3 regions of the Saccharothrix violaceirubra genome follow, and region 3 is predicted to be linked to each of the others. Evidence: riboswitches for the same ligand, from Rfam matches in the RefSeq annotation. Region 3 holds a riboswitch; each other region holds the start of a gene.
The links. Region 3 has a riboswitch for S-adenosylmethionine ahead of F4559_RS07330 (aminotransferase class V-fold PLP-dependent enzyme). Riboswitches for the same ligand answer to the same signal wherever they lie in the genome.
Positions count from the first base shown of each region.

Region 1: linked by a shared signal. The riboswitch ahead of thrC (threonine synthase) and the one ahead of F4559_RS07330 (aminotransferase class V-fold PLP-dependent enzyme) in region 3 are both predicted to bind S-adenosylmethionine.
Region 2: linked by a shared signal. The riboswitch ahead of F4559_RS29360 (methionine ABC transporter ATP-binding protein) and the one ahead of F4559_RS07330 (aminotransferase class V-fold PLP-dependent enzyme) in region 3 are both predicted to bind S-adenosylmethionine.

Region 1 is NZ_JACHJS010000001.1:5,669,428-5,674,311, forward strand. Features, by position in the region: gene F4559_RS26030 (TSUP family transporter) at 1-543, opposite strand, end outside; gene rpsT (30S ribosomal protein S20) at 730-990, shown strand; gene holA (DNA polymerase III subunit delta) at 1,415-2,398, opposite strand; SAM riboswitch class I at 2,502-2,615, shown strand; gene thrC (threonine synthase) at 2,627-3,889, shown strand; gene F4559_RS26050 (hypothetical protein) at 3,879-4,388, opposite strand; gene F4559_RS26055 (DNA internalization-related competence protein ComEC/Rec2) at 4,667-4,884, opposite strand, start outside.
Region 2 is NZ_JACHJS010000001.1:6,366,056-6,370,939, forward strand. Features, by position in the region: gene F4559_RS29350 (MetQ/NlpA family ABC transporter substrate-binding protein) at 1-582, opposite strand, end outside; gene F4559_RS29355 (methionine ABC transporter permease) at 614-1,297, opposite strand; gene F4559_RS29360 (methionine ABC transporter ATP-binding protein) at 1,294-2,304, opposite strand; SAM riboswitch class I at 2,506-2,598, opposite strand; gene rsmA (16S rRNA (adenine(1518)-N(6)/adenine(1519)-N(6))-dimethyltransferase RsmA) at 2,685-3,566, opposite strand; gene F4559_RS29370 (resuscitation-promoting factor) at 3,844-4,884, opposite strand, start outside.
Region 3 is NZ_JACHJS010000001.1:1,442,244-1,447,127, forward strand. Features, by position in the region: gene F4559_RS07310 (TetR/AcrR family transcriptional regulator) at 1-90, shown strand, start outside; gene F4559_RS07315 (DUF167 domain-containing protein) at 83-364, shown strand; gene F4559_RS07320 (M28 family metallopeptidase) at 361-1,305, opposite strand; gene F4559_RS07325 (potassium/proton antiporter) at 1,480-2,961, shown strand; SAM riboswitch class IV at 3,302-3,416, shown strand; gene F4559_RS07330 (aminotransferase class V-fold PLP-dependent enzyme) at 3,455-4,771, shown strand; gene lspA (signal peptidase II) at 4,794-4,884, shown strand, end outside.

The sequences.
Region 1 (4,884 bases), 4.2 Mb from region 3:
GATCAGCCCCACCAGCAGGAACACCAGGAACGTCCCGGTGCCCGGCCCGGCGAGCCCGTCGTAGAACCCGACCACCGCGCCGCCCGCGACCATGACCGCCAGTTGCGCCCACTTCCCGAAACGGGGCGTTTCGGCGACACCCAACGCGGGCTTGCGCCACGTGTAGAGCCCCACCCCGACCAGCGCGACCAGCACCACGCCGTTGAGCACCGCCGGTTTCAAGGCCCCGGCGAACGCCGCGCCGCCCACCGCGCCACCGAACGCCGCGACCGCCATGGGGATGGCGGACCCCCAGTCGATCGGCGTCTGCCGGGCGTACGTGCGCATCGCCGCCGACGTGCCCACCACCGCCGCGATCTTGTTGGTGGCCAACGCGTAGACGGGTTGCCCGCCCGGTGCGACGAGGAGGAGGGCGGGCACCAGGATCAGCCCGCCGCCACCGACGACGGCGTCGATCGCACCCGCCAGCGCGGCGGCGAGACAGAGGAACAGAAGGCCGGCGAGGGACACCTGGCCGAACCCGGGCCAGTCCAGCGCACTCATCACGACCCCAGCCTAACGGGACGCACGTACTGTATTTCCGCCCGATTTCCGACGCCCTGAGCAGCCCTGATAGCCTGGACCCTCGCACCGCGCGGCATTCCGCTGTGGAGGAAACCCGCCCGTCCCGGGCGGCGCCGACAACCAGCGCGGTACGACCAAGACTCGAACGACAAAGGTGGCTTTCGCGTGGCGAACATCAAGTCCCAGCTCAAGCGGATCAAGACGAACGAGAAGGCGCGTCTGCGCAACAAGTCCGTCAAGTCGTCGCTGAAGACCGCGATCCGCAAGTTCCGTGAGGCCGCCGAGGCCGGTGACAAGGAGAAGGCCGTCGCCCTCGCCCGCGAGGCGTCCCGCAAGCTGGACAAGGCCGTCACCAAGGGCGTGATCCACGCCAACCAGGCCGCGAACAAGAAGTCGGCCCTGGCGAAGCGCGCGAACCAGATCTGATCCGAGCGCACACCCACGGCACGAATTCGGCGCCGCCTCCCACCGGGAGGCGGCGCCGCTCTTTTGGGCGACAGCCCGGCGGGTCGGTTCAGCCGATCGGGCAGACCAGTGGGCAGGCAGACCGGGCGGCCAGCCGGCGGCGGGCGGCCATCGGCGGGCGGCGGCTGGCGGCGGACAGGCGGCGCCGGGCGGCGGGCGGAAGACAAGCGGGTAGCCAGCGGGCGGCGGCAGGCGGCTGGCGGGCGGAAGACAGGCGGATAGCCGGCGGGCGGCGGCCGGCAGGCGGGCACGGGGCGGTCGGCCAGCAGGCGGGGTGGCGGTGGGGCGGCCTCGGGCTTTGCCGCCAGGCGGGTCAGCGACCCTCGGCGAGCAGGCAGGTGGCCGGCCAGGCGAGGTGCGACCTGAGGCTTTGCCGCCCAGCGGGTCAGCGGCGGGCGTGGTAGGCGGCGACGATCTTGAGCACGGCGCGTTCCAGCGCATAGCCCGAATCCGCGGCCACGCCCTTCACGTCGGCGTTCAGGGCGGCCACCACCGACATCGCGGCGGCCAGGCCGTCGCCGTCCCAGCCGCGGGCCTGGGCCTGCGCCTTCTTCACCTTCCACGGTGGCATGCCCAACTCGCCCGCCAGCTTGAACGGGTCTCCCCGGCCCGACGCGGACACGCGGGCGATGGTCCGCACCGCGTCGGCGAGGGCGTCGGCGACGAGCACGTGCGGCACGCCGAGGTTGATGGCCCACCGCAGCGCCTCCAACGCACCGCCCCGGTCGCCCATCACGGCCTTCTCCGCCACCGCGAACCCGGTCACCTCGGCCCGGCCGCGGTGGTAGCGGTGCACCGCGGCCACGTCGATCTTGCCGCCGGTGTCGGCGACGAGCTGCGACGCGGCGGCCGACAACTCGCGCAGGTCCGACCCGACCGCCTCGATCAGCGCGGCGACGGCCTGCGGGTCCGCCTTGCCGCCCGCCGAGCGGATCTCGTTGCGCACGAACGCGTCGCGCTCGGCCGGTTTCGTGATCCGGGGACACTCGGTCACCACCGCGCCGGCCTTGCGCAGGGCGGCGGGCAACTCCTTGGCCACCTTGCTGCGCCCGCCGCCGGTGTGGACGACGACGAGCGTCACCCCGTCGGCCGGTGCCTTGGCGTAGGCGAGCACCGCGTCGGCGATCTCCTTGCCCGCGTCCTGGGCCGCCTCCAGCGCGACGACCCGACCCTCCGCGAACAGGGACGGACTCACCAATTCGGCCAGCTCGGGAGGCGTGAGGTCGGTCACCCGCACCCTGGTCAGGTCGGCTTGGGGGTCCGCTTTCCGCGCGATCTCCAGCGCACCCCGGACAGCCCGCTCGACCAGCAACTCCTCCTCGCCGACGACCAGGTGCACGGCATCCGGCGCGGCAGCGGCAGCACTCACGGCGACGATCCTCCCACGTTCGTCCGTCGCCCGGCCCGTGGACGACACTGGCCACGAGCCGGAACGATGACGTACGTTGTAAGCCGCACGCACAATCGAATACCGCTCATCCAGAGGGGCAGAGGGATCGGCCCGAAGAAGCCCCGGCAACCCGTCGCACAGCATCCGCTGGCGACCACGGTGCCAATTCCGACCCGCGACGCGGGACAGATGAGGAGAGACCTCGCGATGACCGCTGTCAGTGTGCCCTCGGCCACCACCTCCTTCGACCTCGGTCCGGCTCGCGCCCTGTCGTGCCGCGAGTGCGGCAACGAGACGCCGCTCGCCCCGGAATACGCCTGTTACGAGTGTTTCGGTCCCCTGGAAGTCGCGTACGACTTCGGCCGCGTCCGCCGCGAGGACATCGAGTCCGGCCCGCAGTCCATCTGGCGTTACCGCAGCCTGCTGCCGGTCCCGACGAACGTCGCGTCGCACCCCAACCTCGAGCCCGGCAACACCCGCCTGATCGAGGCCGACCGCCTGGCCAAGGCCCTCGGCCTGCGGAAGGTCTGGGTGAAGGACGACACCGGCAACCCCACCCACTCCTTCAAGGACCGCGTCGTCGGCGTGGCGCTGGCCGCCGCCCGCGAACTCGGCTTCAAGGTGCTGGCCTGCCCGTCGACCGGCAACCTGGCCAACGCCGTCGCCGCCGCCGCGACCCGCGCGGGCTGGCAGTCGGTCGTGCTCGTGCCCTCCTCCCTGGAGCAGGCGAAGATCCTCATGACGGCCGTCTACGACGGCGCCCTGATCACCATCGACGGCAACTACGACGACGTGAACCGCGTCGCGCAGGAGCTGGCGGCGGAGAACGAGGACTGGGCCTTCGTCAACGTCAACGTCCGCCCGTACTACGCCGAGGGCTCGAAGACCCTGGGCTTCGAGGTCGCCGAGCAGCTCGGCTGGCGCCTGCCCGAGCAGATCGTCGTCCCCATCGCCTCCGGCTCGCAGTTGACCAAGGTCGACAAGGCGTTCCGCGAACTCGGCTCCCTCGACCTGGTCGAAGCGACGCCGTACAAGGTCTTCGGCGCCCAGGCCACCGGCTGCGCCCCGGTCGCGACCGCCTTCAAGGCCGGCCACGACGTGATCACCCCGGTCCGCCCGGACACGATCGCCCGGTCGCTGGCGATCGGCGTCCCGGCCGACGGCCCCTACGCGCTGGACTCCGTCCGTCGCACCGGTGGCACCATCGAGGACGTCTCCGACGAGGAGGTCGTCGAGGGCATCCGCCTGCTGGCGCGCACCGAGGGCATCTTCGCCGAGACGGCGGGCGGCGTGACCGTCGCCACGGCGAAGAAGCTCGTCGAGACCGGCCAGCTCGACCCGGACGCCGAGACCGTCCTGCTGATCACCGGCGACGGCCTCAAGACCCTCGACGCGGTGTCGCACAAGGTCGGCCCGAAGGCGAACGTGCCGCCGTCGGCCGAGGCCGTGATCAACGCCCTCAAGGGCTGAGCGCCTCCTCCCCGAGGATCGTCGCGGGCGATTTCAGCCAGCCACAACGCGGGAACCGAGCCAGTTCGGACCGGAACAACGGTCCGAACGGTTCGGTGACCACGCGCCACGCGGTCAGCCGCTGCGGCCACGGCGAGTCGAACTTGAGCCGGTTGTACGGATTGGCGTGCCACACCTCGTGCGGCATCCACGTCAGGTCGTCGAACATCAGCTCGAGCAACGCGTCGAACGCGTCCTGGACCGAGTGGACCTTCACGGTCAGCGGATCACGGACGACCGTGGCCCTGGCGGTCACCGCGCGTTCGCCGAACCCCTTGTCGCACAGGTAATAGGTGAAGCCGGGTTTCAGCTCGCCGTACGGCCACGGTCGGGCGACGTAGCCGGGCTGCCACAACGCCCACCCGAAGCCGTGGCCCTCCGTCTGCCCCTCCAGTTGTCGTCCGATGCCGCTGAACTCCCAGCCGTTGTTCAGGCGGATCCAGATGTCGTCTTCTTCCACGGTGTTCTCCCGAAGTCGTCGTTCGATTCCGGCGCCCCGCAGGTCTGCGGAACAGCCGGGTGGCAAGGCACGCACGGTGCCGAAATCGGGCCACGGACCGACGATTCCGGCACTTGACCGCAGTGGTCGGCCGAGCATGTGGTCCGAGTCCGTCGGCGGCCGAGCGGACGGTTTGTCCTGGCAGGCCGGGAAAATACGGCCTGCCGCGCTCTGTGGGTCCAGTGCCGTCGGCCCGGTGGCGGTCGGCCGCCGGGACCGGCGCGGTCGGTTCGCTCCTCTCAGTCGTGTCCACTTCGGATCGGATCGCCGCGTCGGGCGATCCGCAGCCCCTGGGGACCGGGTAGGACGGCGGTGTCGCCGTCGCGGTCGGTCCGGGTCACCAGGACGCCCTGCCGGCCCAAGGCGTCCAGCACGACGCCGCTGGGGTGGCCGTAGCGGTTGCCCGCCCCGACGCTGACCAACCCGACCCTCGGCCGCACCGCCGCCAGGAACTCCG
Region 2 (4,884 bases), 4.9 Mb from region 3:
GTCCTCGAGCGAGCGCGGGAGCTGCGCGGCTTCGAGCGTGACGAACTGGAGGTTCTTCGGGTTCTCCGCGACGTCCTTGGTCGTCGCGGTCTTCTCCGTGCCCGCCTTGAGCTTGATCAGGCCGTTCGCCTGGAGCAGCCGCAGGCCGCGCGCCTCGTTGGCGGCGTCGTTGGCCAGGCCGACCTTCGCACCGGACGCCAGCTCGTCGAGCTTCTTGATCTTCTTCGAGTACAGGCCGAGCGGCTCCAGGTGGACCGGACCGATCCACTCCAGCTGCGAGCCGCTGTCGGTCTTGAAGGACTCCAGGTACGGCACGGTCTGGAAGTAGTTGGCGTCCAACGACTTGTCGACCAGCGCGGTGTTCGGCTGGACGTAGTCGCTGAACTCGACGATCTCGATCTTCAGACCCTTGTCCTTGGCCAGGTTGTCCGCCACATAACGCAGGATCTGCGCATGGGGGACGGGGCTCACGCCGACCTTGAGGGCGGCCTCGGGGTTGCCGGCGGCGCCCTGGTCGGCACTCCCGCACGCCGTCACGCCGATCAGCAGCGCGGCGGTCAGGAGGGCAGCACGAATACGCATTTCATTCCTTCGGGTACGGCGGTCGAAAAGGTCAGATCGAGGCGTGCCGGCGCCGGTCGACGGCGCGGGCGGCACGGTTGAAGCCGTATTGCATGATCGTGGCGAAAATAGCGAGGACGATCACCGTCGACCACAGGTAGCGGTCGTCGAAGCGCTGGTAGCCGTACCGGACGGCCAGGTCGCCCAGACCACCGCCGCCGACGACACCGGCCATCGCCGAATACCCCAGCAATGCGATCGCGGTCACGCCGATCGCATTGATCAAAGCGGGCAACGATTCACGCAACAGGACGCTGCGGACGATTCGCAACGTCGAGGCGCCGGTCGTCACCGCAGCCTCCACCACCGACACGTGCACTTCCGAGAGCACGTTCTGCACCAGCCTGCCGACGAACGGGATCGCGCCGATGGACAGCGGCACGATCGCCGCGCTGGCCCCGATCGTGTTGCCGAGCAACAGCCTCGTCAGCGACATCAGCAGGATGAGCAGGACCAGGAACGGCATCGAACGGCCGAGGTCCACGACGAACCCGAGCAGTCGGTGCACCACCGGCCGGGGCTTCAGCCCACCGGGAGCGGTGAGCTGAAGCCAGACGCCGACGGGGATGCCGAGCAAGGTCGCGATCAGGGTGGAGACGGCCACCATGTACAACGTGTCCCCTGTCGCGACAAGGAGATCGTCGAACACGGTGGACCAGGGGGTCGACTTCCTCACGCAGCTACACCCTGCGGACCCTTCGCCGCACGACGCACCGCACCGCCGGCCTCGGAGATCCACTCGAGGGCCGAGTCCGCGCGCTCACCGGACAGGCCGACGCGGAACCGCGCGACCGGGGTCTCGCCGAGCCGGGTCAGGCCGCCGCCGAGCAGGTTCAGGTCGACCCCGAACCGGCTGGTGGCCTCGGGCAGCAGCGCGCCGACGGCCGCGAAGCCGACCAGCACGACGTCCGCCACGCGGTCGTAGCGACCCTCGGACGCGGGGTTCTGGTCCACGGCGGGCAGCAGCGACGAAGCCGTGCGGCTGTCGGCGTCGGACACCAGGTCCAGCACCTTGCCGTGCTCGACCACGCGGCCGTTCTCCAGCACCGCGACGTCGTCGCAGATCTTCCGCACGACGCCCATGTCGTGGGTCACGACGAGGACGGTCACACCGAGTTCGGCCCGCGCGCGGTCCAGGACCGTGAGCACCGAGCCGGTCGTGTCGGGGTCGAGCGCGGACGTCGGCTCGTCGGCCAGCAGCACCGACGGGGACGCGGCGAGCGCACGCGCCACCGCGATCCGCTGGCGCTGGCCGCCGGAGAGCTGGTCCGGGTAGGACGCCGCCTTGTCGGTCAGGCCGACGAGGTCGAGCAGCTCGGCGACGCGGGTGCGCCGCTGCGGGCCGGGCACGCCGGCGGACTCCAGCGGCAGCGCGATGTTGCCCGCGGCGGTCCGCTGACGCAGCAGCGAATCCCCTTGCGGCACAACGCCGATCTGCCGGCGGGCGGCACGCAGCGCGGTGCCGCCGAGCGAGACGAGGTCGGTTCCGTCGACGCGGATCGCACCACTGTCCGGACGCTCCAGCAGCGCGACGCACCGGGCCAAAGTGGACTTGCCGGCACCGCTGGGGCCGACGACGCCGAGGACCGTGCCGGCCTCCACTTCGAGGTTCACGCCGTCCAGGGCGCGAACCTGCCCGGCACCGCCGGGAAAGGACTTGGTGAGGTTCTCAACAGTGATCACGATTTCACTCCACGACTGCACGCGGCAGCGCACGCTCATGGCGTGGGCGACCGGAAACTCAGCTCAGACGGGTGTCCTGCGAAAGGACGCGAAGAGGCGGGGGAAGCGTCTACGCAGTGAAGTTGCGACAGCCCGTGACGGTGCGGCGGCCGTGGTCGACAACCCGCCGTCTGGTCAGCATTCGAGTCCTGGGCACGTGATCCTCCATCGGTCCTGGCTGAAGCACCTGCCCCGGTGGCGGGGTGGTTGCTGCGGCGTCGTGGAGCCAGGTCTCTCGGCCGCTCGGGATGGCAGCACGAGTACACCCGACGCACCAGGAAAAACGCAAGCCCGGTTTGGGATCGTTCGTCAAATCACACGTACGGCCGAAAGATCACCGGCTAACGCAGTGCCGAAGCCTCGGCTATCCGGACGAACTCACTGACGGCCAATTGCTCGCCGCGCACTCCGGGATCAACACCCGCAACCGTGAGCAACCGCTCGGCCTCGGCCGCCGACCCCGCCCACCCCGCGAGAGCACCGCGCAGGGTCTTGCGCCGCTGGGCGAAAGCCGCATCGATCAAGGTGAAGAGGGCTCGCCTGTCCACAGTGGACGGAAGGGTGTCGCGGACCGTGAACGCGACCAGCGCGGAGTCGACGTTGGGTACCGGCCAGAACACCGATCGTGACACCGGACCCGCGCGCCGGGCATCCGCGTACCAGGCGAGCTTCACGCTCGGCACCCCGTAGACCCGGCTGCCGGGGCCCGCCGCCATGCGGTCCGCGACCTCGGCCTGGACCATGACGAGACCGGATCGCAACGAAGGCAGCTCGGCCAGCAGGTGCAGGACGACCGGGACGGCCACGTTGTAGGGCAGGTTCGCGACCAGCGCCGTGGGCTGGACAGGCAGATCGGCGGCGGTGACCTTCATCGCGTCGGCAGGCACGACGTGCAGGCGCCGGGCAAGGTCGGGCGCACGGTCGGCCGCGGTCTCCGGCAGCTTGGCGGCAAGGACGGGGTCGATCTCCACCGCCACGACGGACCGACAGGCCGGCAACAGCGCCAGCGTCAACGACCCCAGACCGGGTCCCACTTCGAGCACGACGTCGTCGGGCGACAACTCGGCGGCGGCCACGATCTTGCGCACGGTGTTGGGGTCGTGCACGAAGTTCTGGCCCAGCTTCTTGGTCGGCCGGATGTCCAGTTCGGCCGCCAACCGCCGAACGTCGGCAGGCCCCAGGAGCGAACTCCCAGGGCCTGCCGACGACGAAGTCTCAGTCACGCTGAACAGTGTCCCTCACCCGCCAACCCGCTTCACCGCGAGCCCGTGTCCGGGACAACCACCACGGCGTGGCCACGCCGGCCACACCTACACCCGCTGCCCCACCGACTCCGGTCCGGCCAACCACCACGGCGTAGCCGCGTTGGTGTCTGGACTGAGCCAATCCGATCCCCGCGCAGCGGCGATCGGATTCGCGAGGGAAGACGCCGACTCAGGCGGCCACGCCCGCCGCGACGAAGGAGCGGCAATCAAACACAGTCGCGGCAATTCAACACAGTTACGGCAGGCCCAGCTTCGCCTGGCACGCGGGCCACGCCGAGTAGCCGCCGCGGGCGTCGCGGACCTTGGTGGCGATGGCGATCTGCTGCTCGCGGCTGGCCTGGTGCGGGTACGCGGCGTACGCGGAGCCGCCGTAGGCGTCCCACGTGCCCTTGTCGAACTGGAGGCCGCCGTAGTAGCCGTTACCGGTGTTGATGGCCCAGTTGCCCGTGGCCTCGCACTGCGCGAGCTTGTCCCACACCGCGCCGTCCGGCGGGAGCTTGGTGCCGACCTTCACCTTCTTGGCCTTCGGCTCCTTGGTGACCTTGACGCCGAGCTTCTCGCGGCCGACTTCCTTACCGTTCTTGACGGTCACGCGGTAGGTGACGATCTGCTCGCCGGCCTCACCGGGCTCGACGACCTGCTTCTCACCCCGCATCAGGGTGTCGTCCTTGACCTCTTCGACCGGCGGCTGGATCGGCTCGGTCGCGTTGATCACGGACACGCCGGTCCGGCTGATGTGGACCTCGGCGCCGTCGGTGATGCGCAGGTCGGCGGCGGTCTCGAGCTTGTCGTCCGGGCCGAGGCTGAGGTTCTCGGTCTTGAGCAGCTCGTCGACGGTCAACGCCGTCGTGTCGAGCTTGCGCGCCTCGTTGGCGCCGTCGAACAGGGTGATCGTCTTGAGGGTCTTGACCTCGACGGACAGCCCGGCCAGCGGCACGGCCATGTCGCGGTTCTGCGAGATCCAGGCGCCTTCGTCGTCGACCTTGAGCTGGTCGAGCGCCTCGCCGACGTTGACCGAGCGGACCCAGCCCTCGCGCTGCTCGCCGTCGACCGTCGCCTTCACCAGGCGCCCGCGGTCGAGGGTGATCCGACCGCCGTCGGTGATCTCGGCCTGGGGCGAGGGGCTCAGGGCGTCGTGCTCGCCGACGGCGATGCCCTCGTCGGCGAGGATCTCGCCGACGGTGTCGTCGAACGTGCTGACCGTGCGGACCTCGCCGTCGATGTCGACGGTCACGTCCTTGTTCATGGCGTAGGCGGTCGCGGTGCCACCGCCGAT
Region 3 (4,884 bases):
ATGCAGCTGCTGGTCAAGGTGCCGGACGTGGTGGTGGAACAGCGCGCGCTGCTCGACGAGACATTGCGATTGTTGACGACGCGTGAGTGAGCCGTTCCGCTTCGGGATACGGGTCAAGCCCGGTGCGCGGCGTGACGCCGTCGGCGGGCGGTGGGGCGAGCGGGCGTTGATCGTCGCGGTCGCCGCGCCGGCCGTCGAGGGCCAGGCGAACGAGGCCGTGCGACGTGCGCTGGCCAGGGCGTTCGGGGTGCGTCGGCAGGACGTCGAGATCGTGGCCGGCGAGCGTGGCCGGGACAAGGTCGTGCGGATCGACCTCGTCCCGGCCGACGCCGGCGTGATGTTGGAGCGCTTGCTGGGCGACTAGGACGCGAGCGTCCACACGGCGCTGGCGATCGCGTCCGCGTTGCGGTCGAGTGCCGTGGCGTTGAGGTTGGACGTCGTGTCGCATGACCGGTGGTAGCACGGGTCATACGCCCGACCCGCCGTACCGCCCCACTTCTGCGCCTGGGCCGAGGTCTTCGTGCCCTCGGCGCCGCTGAAGGTGCCGCCGACCGGGATGCCCGCGCGGGCGAACGCCGCGTGGTCGGACCGGCCGCCGACCGTGGTCAGCTCGGTCGCCACGTTGATCGACGTGTAGTACGCCTGGAGTACCTGCTGGAGGCGGGCGGAGCCGCTGGGCTGGCCGGATGCGCTGTACACGAAGTACGCCGGGTTCGGCGAGCCCGTCATGTCGAAGTTCAGGTACGTCTTGATCTTCGACTTTTCGGCGGCAGGCAGCGAGTTGACGTAGTACGTCGAGCCGATCAGACCCAGCTCCTCGGCGCCCCACCAGCCGAAACGCAGGTGTTTCGTGGGCTTGAAACCGGTCGCCTTCACCGCGAGCGCGACTTCGAGGATGCTCGCCGAGCCGGTGCCGTTGTCGTTGATGCCCGGACCGGCGTTGACGCTGTCGAGGTGGCCGCCGACCATGACGGTGTTGTTCTCGTCGCCGCCCGGCCAGTCCGCGATCAGGTTGTATCCGGTGGCACCGCTGTGGGTGAACGACTGGACACGGGTCGTGAAACCCGCCGCGTCCAGCTTCGCCTTCACCCAGTTGACGGACGCCTGGTAGCCGGGACGGCCGTGGGCGCGGTTGCCGCCGTTGGACGAGGCGATGCTCTGCAACTGGGCGAGGTCGGCCTGGACCGCGGCCACCGAGATGTCCGGTGCGGCTGCCAACGTGGTGGCGGGCGCGGCGGTCGCGGTGCCGGTGGCGGTGATCACGGCGACGACGCCGAGGGTCGTGACGATCTTTCGCAGTCTCACGGTGTCTGCTCCCGCAGGGTGTGGAGGGCGACGGCGGACTGACATCAACATGCACGGTTCGGCATGGTTTGGGTAGGTTCGATCGGCTGGTGACGCTGAGTTCGTGCCCGATTAGTCCAAATCGGTGGCGGCAGGGAGAATGACCCTCACCGTCGGGTGAGGCTTGGAGGCTTAGTGGGTGGTGTCACGGCCGTACTCGGCATCGGCGCAGCGGTCCTGTTGGTCTCCGTCATCGCGGTCCGGATGTCCGTCCGGCTCGGACTCCCCTCGCTCCTGCTCTACCTGGGCATCGGCGTCGTGCTCGGCGAATCGGTGTTGGGCATCCAGTTCGAGGACGCCGACCTGACCCGGTCGCTGGGGACCGTCGCCCTGGTGCTGATCCTCGCCGAAGGCGGGTTGACCACGCGGTGGTCGGCCGTGAAACCGGCCCTCGGTCTGGGCATCGCGCTGTCCACCGTGTCGGTGGCAGTCTCCATCGGGGCCGTCGGCGTCGGACTTCACTACCTGCTCGGGCTCGACTGGCGCACGGCGCTGCTGTGGGGCGCGGTGCTGTCGTCGACCGACGCCGCTGCGGTGTTCAGCGTGTTGCGCGGTGTCGGTGTCGGCAAACGGCTCATCGGCGCGCTCGAACTCGAGTCCGGTCTCAACGACGCGCCCGTGTACATCGCCGTCGTCCTGCTCGCGTCGCCCGATCCCGTGACGTGGACCGCGCCCGCGCTCATGGTGTACGAGCTGGTCGTCGGCGGGGTGATCGGCGTGGCGCTCGGCCTGCTCGCCGCCGTCGGACTGCGCCGTGCCGCGTTGCCGGCCACGGGTCTGTACCCGTTGGCGACCGTGGCGGTGTGCCTGCTCGCGTACACGGTGGGCGATCTCGCGCACGCTTCGGGTTTCCTGGCGGTTTACGTCGCGGCGCTCGTGCTCGGAAACGCGCGGCTGCCGCACCGGTCGGACACGCTCTCGTTCGCGGAAGGGCTCGGGTGGCTGTCCCAGATCGGGCTCTTCGTGTTGCTCGGGCTGTACGCGTCGCCGGCGCGTGTGCTCGACGTGTTGTGGCCCGCGTTGGTATCGGGTGCCGTGCTCGTGCTCGTCGCGCGACCGTTGTCGGTCCTGTGTGCCGCGTTGCCGTTCCGCGTGCCGTGGCGCGAGCAGGTGTTCCTGTCGTGGTCAGGGTTGCGCGGCGCGGTGCCGATCGTGTTCGCGTTGATCCCGCTGATCCAGGACGTGCCCGGTGCGCAGCGGTTGGTCGACGTGGTGTTCGTGCTCGTCGTCGTGCTCACGTTGGTGCAGGGGAGCACGCTGCCGCGCTTGGCGAAGTGGCTCGGTCTCGTGCGGTCGGGGGAGGCCTGGGAGATGGAGGTCGACTCGGCCGCGCTCGACGAACTCGGTGCCGAGCTGCTCCAGATCCGCGTTCGCGAGGGGTCGAAGCTGCACGGCGTGTACCTGTCGGAGCTGCGGTTGCCGGTCGGCGCGGCGGTGAGTCTCGTGGTACGGGCCGACGCCGGGTTCACGCCGCAGCCGACGACGCGGCTTCAAGAGCACGACCAGCTCTTGGTGGTGTGTACGGAGGCCGTGCGCATCGCCGCCGAGCGACGCATCCGCGCTGTGGACCGTGCCGGGCGGTTCGCGCGGTGGAAGGGCGACGAGGGGCTTCCCTGATCCTGTCGGCGTACCGGTCCGCGTTACGTGTCCATGTCACGGTCGCGCGTTTCGTCGCAGGGGCTGCGACCGGAACGCGAATCCGTGCACAGCGCCGGTACGGGAACGTGACCGCCGATCCGTGTGGTGTCTGGGTCTGGTCCGGGTCCCGGTGCTCGATTATCCATCACAACGTTATCCGGCAAAGCGAGGTGGTGTGGGCGCTCGCCGAATCCGGCGAGGTGCGGTCGGTGGGGAAGGGGCGCGGCTTCGGTGTCGTGCCCGCGGGCGGCGGACGTGCGTGATCCCGGCATGTGGACGGGGCTTGGCGGTGACTGGTCCGGTGGTTACCTTGGTGACAGGTCATGAGTGCCAGCGCCAAGCCCGAGCTCGCTGGCCGGCAACCCTCCAACCGCGGTGGGGTGCCCTCGGTGAGGACCTGGTCCGGCGCGCAGGGCGTCGGGCAAGCGCGGGCTCCCTCGACAGGTGAGTCCCCGGACTCCCGGAGGCTGTCATGACCATCGCCGTTCCCCGTCCCACCGCCGCCCTTCCCCGTGTGGTCGGCGCCGGCCTGCGGGTGCCCGTCGTCAGCGGCGAGCGGGTCGAGTACGCGAACCTCGACCACGCGGCCAGCGCGCCGGCGTTGGAGGAGGTCCGCGACGCCGTCGACGAACTGCTGCCCTGGTACGCGAGCGTGCACCGCGGCGCGGGCTTCGCGTCGCAGGTGTCGACGCGGGTCTACGAGCAGGCGCGGGCGTCCGTGCGGCGTTTCCTGGGCGCGCGTCCCACCGACACCGTGGTGTTCACGCGCAACACCACCGACGCGCTCAACCTGCTCGCCCGCAGCGTGCCCCGACACACCTCGGTCGTGCTGTTCGACGCCGAGCACCACGCGGCGCTGCTGCCGTGGCGCGGTCCGAACGTCCACCGGCTGCGGACGCCGACCGACCCGGCCGAGGCCGTCGCCGAACTCGACCGCGCCCTGGCCGCCACCCCCGAGGGCCCGCGCCTGGTCGTGGCGACGGGGGCGTCGAACGTCACCGGCGAGATCTGGCCGGTGGCCGAGCTGGCCCGGGTCGCCCGTCAGCACGGCGCGCGGATCGCGCTCGACGCCGCGCAGCTGGCGCCGCACCGGCCGGTCGACCTGCGTGAACTCGACGTGGACTACGCGGCGTTCTCCGGGCACAAGATCTACGCGCCGTTCGGTTCCGGCGTGCTCGTCGGCCGCGCCGACTGGCTCCAGGCGTCGGACCCGTACCTGGTCGGCGGTGGCGCCACGGCCCGGGTCGCCGACCACGGCGACCGGCTCGGCGTGGCGTGGTCCGCAGTTCCCGAGCGGCACGAGGCCGGGTCGCCCAACGTCGTCGGCGTGCACGCGCTCGCGGTCGCGTGCGAGGTCCTCGGCCGGCATTGGGAGCAGACCGAGCGTCACGAGCGTGAACTGCTCGCACGGTTGCGTGCCGGGCTCGCGACCGTGCCCGGTGCGCACGAGCTGTCGTTGTTCGACGGCGACCGTGACCGGGTGGGCGTGGTCAGCTTCGTCGTCGCCGGGCAGGACGCGGGCTACCTGGCCGCCGCGCTGTCGGCGGAGCACGGTATCGGCGTGCGCGACGGCGCGTTCTGCGCGCACATCGCAGTGCACCGGTTGACGCACGGTGAACGCGCACTGCGCGCGAGTCTCGGTCTCGGTTCCACCGTCGAACACGTCGACCGGTTCGTGGCCGCGTTGCGGTCGCTGGTCGTCGACGGTCCGCGCTGGGACTACGAACTCGTGGACGGCCGGTGGACGCCCGTCGGCGACCCGCGTGCACTCCCGCCGTTCCTGCACTGAGGGCGTGTTGGACAATGTGCGGGTGAGCACCGACGAGGATGCCGGTACCGGCACCGGGGACGCGGCCACCGCCGACTCCCCGCGGACGTCGGAGACGTCCGCCACGGACCCGG